Regions from separate parts of the Sulfitobacter sp. JL08 genome, predicted to be linked through region 2. Evidence: riboswitches for the same ligand, from Rfam matches in the RefSeq annotation. Region 2 holds a riboswitch; the other holds the start of a gene.
The links. A riboswitch is a leader RNA that binds a small molecule or an ion and turns the genes downstream of it on or off. The one in region 2 is predicted to bind cobalamin.
Positions count from the first base shown of each region.

Region 1: another riboswitch for cobalamin. It lies ahead of C1J05_RS13765 (hypothetical protein); the one in region 2 lies ahead of C1J05_RS08125 (TonB-dependent receptor plug domain-containing protein).

Region 1 is NZ_CP025815.1:2,803,571-2,807,881, forward strand. It holds gene C1J05_RS13760 (Mrp/NBP35 family ATP-binding protein) at 572-1,645, opposite strand; gene C1J05_RS21510 (hypothetical protein) at 1,870-2,037, shown strand; gene C1J05_RS13765 (hypothetical protein) at 2,281-2,559, opposite strand; cobalamin riboswitch at 2,667-2,866, opposite strand; gene C1J05_RS13770 (sulfotransferase family protein) at 3,054-3,692, shown strand; gene C1J05_RS13775 (ATP-dependent helicase) at 3,732-4,311, opposite strand, start outside.
Region 2 is NZ_CP025815.1:1,631,098-1,635,408, forward strand. It holds gene C1J05_RS08115 (FecCD family ABC transporter permease) at 1-299, opposite strand, end outside; gene C1J05_RS08120 (ABC transporter substrate-binding protein) at 296-1,108, opposite strand; gene C1J05_RS08125 (TonB-dependent receptor plug domain-containing protein) at 1,119-2,939, opposite strand; cobalamin riboswitch at 3,078-3,282, opposite strand; gene C1J05_RS08130 (DUF2312 domain-containing protein) at 3,433-3,693, shown strand; gene C1J05_RS08135 (tetratricopeptide repeat-containing sulfotransferase family protein) at 3,887-4,311, shown strand, end outside.

The DNA of each region.
Region 1 (4,311 bases), 1.2 Mb from region 2:
CCGCCCTCGTCCGCTTTCGCGGGATGTCCAGCTGCGCGCGCCACCTGGGGGGATGTCTGCTCGCCCGCGCGCCGGATCTTCAATTAGATGAAAGCGAGGTACCTGTATGAAACCTGCTAGAGTTTTTTGTGTTCGGGGTCGTTTAGCGCCCCTGCTGTCTCGTTCTCATCTCATGCATTATGGATAAGATGGGAATTCATGGGAGGCAACAGTTTTTTATGGGAAATCACTGCTAAATCTTGTTTTCAGCGCACCGAAAAGACAAGATATGGTGCGAAAATTGGACCTTTCGACACATTCAATTGCGATTTATGGATTTCTGAGCACTATATCTGGTAGATAATGCGAAAGCGCGTATTCTTCCCACAAATTCCCATTTTTTTCGATCAAAATTGGAGCTGCCGTCGATGTTTTTGCTTTGTTCCACCAAACGTAGAGGAAATTACCCGCGAATCCTGACGAAATTCAGCTGAATCACTGATTGATTCGCGCTTTTAGAACGGTTGCGCGCACTGCGTCCCATCAATTCCCGTAAATTTGGAACGCCGGCGGGTACCCCGTTTCAGTGCAATCAGGCCATGCCGCCCTTGATCAGCCCTTCGGCGATCTTTGCATAGGCTTGCGCGGCCGCGCTGTCACCGGCTGCGATCGGTGTGCCACCATCACCGGCAAGACGCGTCTCCAGATCAATCGGCAATGCCCCCAGCAATGGAACACCCAGCCTTTCAGCCTCGCTTGCCACGCCGCCCTGCCCGAAGATCCGATGCTCTGATCCACAATCAGGACACACAAACATCGACATATTCTCGATCAGGCCCAGAACCGGCGTTTTCAGAGTATCAAACATATCAAGCGCCTTACGGGCATCAATCAACGCCACATCCTGCGGCGTGCTGACCACAATCGCGCCCGTAACCTGCGATTTGGTGCACAATGTCAGCTGAACATCACCCGTTCCCGGCGGCAGATCGACGATCAGCACATCGAGTTCGCCCCATTCGACCTGACCCAGCATTTGCTGCAAGGCTCCCATCAGCATGGGGCCACGCCAGACCACGGCCTTGCCTTCTTCCAGCATGAAACCGATCGACATCAGTGTAACGCCGTGCGCATGCAACGGGATAATAGTCTTTCCATCCGGAGATGCGGGGCGTTTGTTGACCCCCATCATGCGCGGTTGGCTGGGGCCATAGATATCCGCATCCAGCAGCCCCACCTTGCGCCCTGCCCGCGCCAGCGCCACGGCAAGGTTTGAGGACACGGTTGATTTACCGACACCGCCCTTGCCCGAACCGATGGCCAGTATCCGGTCAACACCCGATGGTTTGGTCGGTCCGTCCTGCGGCTTGGGATGGCCGCCGATTTTCAGGCTGGGCGCGGCAGGGGCCTTGGGGGCTGGTCCGTGGGCCGTCAGTAACACGGAAACAGAAGTCACTCCGTCCAGGTCTTCAACCAGCTTGGCAGCGGCGGCGCGCAAGGGTTCCATCTGTTGCGCGATCTCGGGGCTTGGCGCCTCGATCACAAACCGCACTGCTCCCCCTTCGATTGCCAGCGCACGAATCATATCGCGGCTGATCAGGGTGCCGCCGTCGGGCAAGGCAAGGCGTGCCAAAGTGTCTTCGATAATCTGCTTCGTCACGGCCATGCTCAATCTCTCCTCTTGTTGCTGCAATAGGTGGCAGCTTTTTGCGAAATCTCAAGGCGTGCCTTCAAAACGCGCAACAGGGCTTTTCGCTGCCTCAATTCTGGGCGTGCAGCCTATGCAATTGCTGCATAGCAGCATTGAGGCAAAAAACCATTGTGCACGTGCAGCATTTCCCTATCTTTAACCCAACAGATGAAACACCCGCCACCGCACAGAGGTGCAAGATGAGAAACGTTCGTTACATTCCGCTGACCGGCTGGTCATTCTGGCGCGCCGCCCCGTGGTCGCAGCGCAAATTGCGCCGCACGACACAGGACGTTCAGGCGATCGGAGCAATTGCATTGGCCCAGTTGGGTCTGGGTGGGCTGATTTTCAGGGGTCAACACCTCTAACAACCAAAGACCTTCGGGTCCCGAATTTTGAGATCAGGCTCTCCTCTCCTCCTCCCTGGAGGGTCTGTGATTGGCGGCGGCATCGACCTCCTCCCTGATGTCGCCGCACCTTTTATTCGCGCACCTTCGGGTGTGACACCGCATCGTATCGGTCCCTCTCCTCCTCCCTGGGGCTGGTACGTGAAATGAGCGGTAGCACCTCTCCTCCTCCCTGGTGCTGCCGCTTTTTTCTTTGAAATCAGGTCAGTGAAACGTTTTGCGGCGCGCAAATGCACCGCCGCGCCGTAACGGGCGCGCGGCATCTGTCGTTGCCACGGTACGTACGAAACCCACAAAGGTTTCAGCTGCCACACTATGGCGCTGGCCCGAGTTTAACCCGTCCAAAGCCGCGCAAGCGGCATCCTTTGCGCCCCTGTCCAGGCCAAGCGCCCATTCAAGAAAGCCCAGACGCGCGGCCTGTTCGGCGCGTGCGCCTTCCGCGGTGATGGTGTCCAGCCCCTGCAGGATTCGTGCGAAACCCATGATCTTGCCTTTCTGCCACGCCCCGTGGCCTTTGTTAGGATGCGAAGGGCAAGAAAGGACCGTGACACGCCTATCCGGGCGCACCACCGCCCAGACCGCCACCCGCGGTTTGACGTACATCCAAGGCTGGTTTCCGGGCTTGGGGCGGGCGGCATTTCTGCCATGATCAGGCGCCTTCCCAGACCTCAGTGGCCCAGTGGCTTTTGCCTGTCTCATCCCGCCCTCACCGTTGCGGGGGCAGCGCCGGATTCGCACCGGCTTCCCAATTCTCCGCTTTGTCTGCGGCACCTTGGACCGACAGGCTATCATCACGTCGCTGGGGCGCAACGCCAAAACCGAAGCCACCTGTCCCGTTTCCGTCACCCGCGCGTGACCGGATCAATCCGTTGGCAAGTAGAAAACAGTTGAAAACTTACCGGACAGCCCTGACATTTGTGGTTTTACTGGAAACACTGGGGCGCACCGCGGCCCTTTTTTCAAAAAGGAATTTCAGGATGGCACTCAAAGTAATCGGTTCCGGATTTGGCCGCACAGGAACCAAATCGGCCAAGGATGCCTTGGAACAATTGGGCTTCGGCCCTTGCCATCACATGTACGAAGTGATCGAAAACCCGCCGCAGGTCGCCTTTTGGCAGGATATTGCAGCGGGTCGTCCGGTTGACTGGAATACGGTGTTTCACGGTTATACGTCACAGGTGGATTGGCCCGGCGCGCATGTCTGGCGGGAACTGGCCACGGCTTTTCCCGATGCCAAGGTTCTGCACACGCGCCGCCCCGAAGCCAGTTGGGTCAAAAGTTTTTCGCGCACCATCGGCAAGCTGATGTACACCTATCAGACGATGGAATTGCCGCCCCACATCAAAGATATGATGGATGCAACATCTCACCTGATCACAACCGAAACATTCAAAACCCGCCTTGACGATCAGGAAGGGTTACTGGCCGCCTACCGCCAGAGGACAGAAGACGTAATGGCCGCTATCCCGCCGGAACGTTTGCTGGTTTTTGATGTCGCCGAAGGCTGGGAGCCTTTGTGCGCGTTTCTGGATGTGCCGGTTCCCGACACGCCGTTTCCGCATCAGAACGTGCGCGCGGATTTCTGGGATCGTCTGGGCGGAGAGCCCGACACCTAGCATCCGTTTGATTGCCGGGCAGCAAGTGTCTGGCGCCCCTTAAAACGGAATGTCGTCGCTAGCTGACACAAAGCTGGCAACGACCTTTTTCGTGCCCGCCTTTTCAAACGCGACCTCAAGCTTGTCGCCTTCGATCCCGATGATGGCGCCATAACCGAATTTCTGGTGGAACACCCGTTCGCCGATCATAAAACTGGACACCGCCTGAAGGTCGATCACCGTGTTGCGGGTTTCCTTGGGCTGCGACATCGGGCGCTGTGATGCCCGCGCCTGCAAACGCCGCCATCCGGGTGAATTATAGCCATCCGCCTGCGCCGCGTTTTCTGCCAGACTGGAGTGTACCGGCTGTTCCTGCGCCATGCCCGCCGCCCCGTACCCGCCGCCGTACAATCCAGGCGGGGTCAGCACTTCAACGTGCTTTTGCGGCAATTCATCGATAAAGCGGGACGGCATAGAAGACTGCCATTGCCCGTATACCCGCCGGTTGGCAGCAAACGAAATGGTACAAAGCTCTTCTGCACGGGTTATCCCGACATAGGCCAGCCGCCGCTCTTCCTCCAATCCCTTCACACCGCTTTCATCCATCGACCGTTGCGAGGGAAACAGACCATCCTCCCAT
Region 2 (4,311 bases):
ATCGCCAGAACCGCCCCCAATCCGGCCGAAGCCGACACGCCGATCAGCCCGGGTTCCGCCAGCGGGTTGCGCAAGTAACCCTGCATCGCCGCCCCGGCAAGGCCCAGCGACGCCCCTACCATCACCGCAAGCAACGCGCGGGGCAGGCGGATTTCACGCATCACAACACTAAGCGGGGTGCCATCATCAACCACCAGCGCCCGCAGGCCGGACATCGGCGGGGCAACAGAATACCCGGTGACCAGCGACAGCACGAACAAAACCGCACAGACCAGTATCAGAACAATCGCCAGTTTCATTGCGTGCCCCCGATCCGGATGCGCAGATCGCGCATGGCGCGGATCGCATTCAGCACCTGGGGCGTGCCACAAATCCAGTCGCGGTCGGTCAATTCGCCGGCCATGACGGTGCCTGTCAGGGCGTGCAGCGCGGGATGGTTGAAATTGTCCTCGGATCGGGACTGACCGGGATAATCACGGCCCTGAATGATGATATCGGGGGCCAGAAGGATCAATTGTTCAAGCGGAAGCGTTCCGATTGTGGAAATACCGGCCTGCGTGGCCGCATTTTCAAAACCGGCCACATTCAGAATATCCCCCGCCAGCGATTTGTCGCCCGACGTATAGCTGTTCACATAATAAAGCGCGGCGCGCGGGCGATCGGCAGGGGCGTCTTGCAAGGCCGAAAGATCGGCCTTGAAGGCAGCAATCATCCTGTCCGCCTCTGCTTCGCGTCCCAGTGCGCGGCCCATCTGGGCGATCCTGTCGGGCACGTCCGAAAGGGATTGCGCGGGGGCGAACAAAACAACGGGTATGCCCAGATCACGCAGCATGGAAACGGTGGCAGGGTCGGTGAACGTGCCGGCCAGAACCAGATCAGGGTTCAGCAGAAACACCTCTTCCGCGCCTGATCCGTTGGTGGGCAGGGCCAGCGCCTTTTCCACACGTGCCGAACTTTTGGGATCATGCGCCAGACGTGAAACCGAAACCAGTTGCCCCGGTGCCGCCAGATCCAGCGCAAGCTGATCCGTGCACAGGTTGACCGATACCACCCGCTGCGGGGCATCGGCCTGTGCCGCTGCGCCGGTGATCCCCAGCGCAGCCAGCAACAATATGATCCTAAAACGTGGCACGGACACCAAAATAAAAGGCGCGATCGGATGTGCCAAAGCCGGACGAGGTCTGGTATTCTTCGTCCAACAGGTTTTCGATACGCACATAGGCGGTGGCGGCATCCGTCAGGCTATAGGACAGGCCAGCATTGACCAGTGTGTAATCCGGCACCGGACCTGCGGGAAACCCGTCCAGACGGTCAACGACGCGGTTCAGGGTAATCACGCCGTTCATCCGTTCGCCGATTTGCGCGTTCAGTCCCAGCACGAAATCATGATAGGGAACGCGGCTAAGCCGCGCATCGTTCTGATCGCGCGCATCGGTATAGGTATAGTTGGCAAACAGGTTTATGCCCGCGCTTAGCGGGACATCGGCCGCCAGTTCCACGCCCTTTGACACCGATGTGCCGGGGATTTGTTCGTACTGGTTCACCGGATAGGAAATCAAATTGTCGATTTCCGTATAGAATGCTGTCGCCCGCAGAACCGCGCCACCATTCAGCGTTTGCTCAATACCCAGTTCGGCACTGCGGCTTTCTTCGGGTTCCAGATCGGGATTTGTCGGGCCGAAATTGAACGGGCCGAACAATTCGTTCAGCGATGGCGCGCGAAACCCGGTGCCCATGGACGCACGCACAACTGTGCCCGCAGCAGGGCGCCACGCCAGCGCGGCGCGCGCCGTGGGTTTGGTGCCGTATTCGGAATGATCATCGACACGGAAAGACGTGGCCAGATCCAGCGTGTCGCTCAGCTCAAACTGCGCCTCTCCGAACAGCGAAAAAATCTCGTATGATGCGGTGCCGGTGCCGAAATCCGCAGTTTCTTCGGAATAACTGCCCCCGAACACCAGTCCGGTACCGCCGATAAAGGCACGGCCGGTATAAAGCAGTTCGGTGCGGTCGCCGACAAAACTCGGGCTGCCGAACGGGGTCAGCGGATCGGACCGTTCGGTTTCGAAATAGCTGAGCGCCAGTTCGTGGTCGATCGCGCCGCCGTCAAATTCAGCATAGACGCGCCCGCCGATCCGGTCGGTGTAGAACGGGCGATCCGCGTCGCCTCCCGGTCCGCCGAACGCATCGATGTTGGTGTCTTCATTCTGATAGATGATGTCAAATCCCAGGCGCAACTGGTCCGTGGCCTCATAGCCGCCGGACAACAGCGCGATGGTCCCTTCATAGCCGTCCTTTTCGGTATTGCCGTCATTTTCGTCGGCTGCTGAAAACCCATCACTTTCGACTCGCGAAATGGTCAGCGCGATATCGCCGCGTTCGGCCTTGCTGGCGATCGAAATGTCGCCGCGCACGGTGTTGAAGCTGCCGACCTCGACGCCGACGGAATAGGTTGTGCCCGGTTCGGTGGCGCGCAGGGTGGTGATGTTGATCGCGCCCGCAATCGCTTCGGATCCGTAAAGCGCGGATTGTGATCCTTTCAACACCTCGATGCGCGAAATGCCCGCTGTCGTCAGTCCGCCCCAGTTATAGGATGTCTGAACCGAGGATGGATCGCTGACATCGATGCCGTTGATACGCACCGAAACATAGCGATCGCTTAGCCCGCGAATACGCAAGGATGTGCTTTTGCCCAGTCCGCCATTCGCGCTGGACGTGATGCCGGGCAGGGTGCTCAAATAATCGGCCACACGGGTTTTCGGGGCGCTGTCCAGTTCCTCTTGTGTTACGATTTCAACGCTCGAACCAGAGCGGTCAAGCTCTGTCGGGGACTGGTTCGCGAAAACCGTGACTTCGCCCAGATCAAAGACGTCGTCGGCCAGCGCGGGTTGCGCGGCAATAACGGCTAGGATCGAGGCAGTTGCCAGTAAGTGTTTCAATGGTCTGTTCTTTCCAGATTGCAAGGCCGTTTTCCGGCCCGGTTTAATGCTGTTCTTGGAAAGGCATGTGCCCGTCCGCCAACGGTGAAACGCCACCACTGCGGACAGACCGCCGACATCGGCGCGCCCCGCGCCCATATCCGGGTGATCACTCTGGCAGGTCTCCTGACTTGCGGGTCAACGCTTGGCCAAACCTTCCCGACCCATGTGGGGCCAGTGGCATATCTTGGCGACGCTCACCGCTTACAGTTGCGGGGGCAGTCCCGGCATTGGGCAAATCGCCCGCACCGGTGTTCCCTTTAACGACGGATGACTCCGCCGAACCAAAGCAGGTTTGGCGTACTCCTGAATGGCACGCGGATCAAGGTGCATTTGCGACCCCAGCGGCAGAGTTTGCGCCAACCCCGCCTTGTGTTCAAACCGGTCTTGCAGCTTTGCGGGCCGCGCGATAGTCACGGCTGACCCAGATCATCAACGCCGAAGGACATTCCAGATGAACGATTCCGTCACCGATGCCAGCTATCGCGTCACCGCAGACGAACTGCGCCAGTTCATCGAACGGATCGAACGTCTGGAAGCCGAGAAAAAAGATCTGGCCGATGCGCAAAAAGAAGTGATGGCCGAAGCCAAGGGCCGTGGTTACGACACCAAGGTCATGCGCAAGGTGATCGCCCTGCGCAAGCGCGACGCCAATGACATTGCCGAGGAAGAAGCGGTTCTTGAGATGTACAAGGAAGCGCTTGGAATGAACTGAGCGTGACCTGTCAGGCGTGGCATTGGCCCGCCGATACTGGCCTTTGGCGCGCCGGAAAGCGCCAGAATGATCTTGATCGCCCCTGAAACAGCCCGTACTTAACAGGGCACAACCCCCGCAGCACTTGGCGGGGCGCGGGCAGTTGACATCAGATATGCGTCCGCAAGCGGCAGACAGACCGGCAGGAGCAGACATGGCACATAAAACACCCAGCGTCGCGGATACGTTAAAGGCGGCGAATACCGCACTGAAGGCGGGCGATCCGCAGCGGGCAGCCACACTTTACCAGTCGGTTTTGCAGCGCTTTCCGGGCAATGCCAAGGCGCAGGCCGGTTTGAAAAAGATCGGGCCCGTTGGCACGGCCCCCAAGCCGTCCTTGTTCGCGATGCCACAATCGCCGCAAAAAACAATCGCGTCACTGGGGCAGTTGTCTGACATCGAAGACCCGATCGAAGCCGCCAAACGCGCGATGCGCGGTATGCCGGCGATGGAAAAAACCAATGATCTGATGGCCGCGACCAGCGGATCTTACAAAAGCCAGCTGCGTGTCAAGAATCCCGAAGACGAGTTTGAGGGAAAGTCGGCCGAGGAATTGGTGCAAATGGCGCATAACGCGCT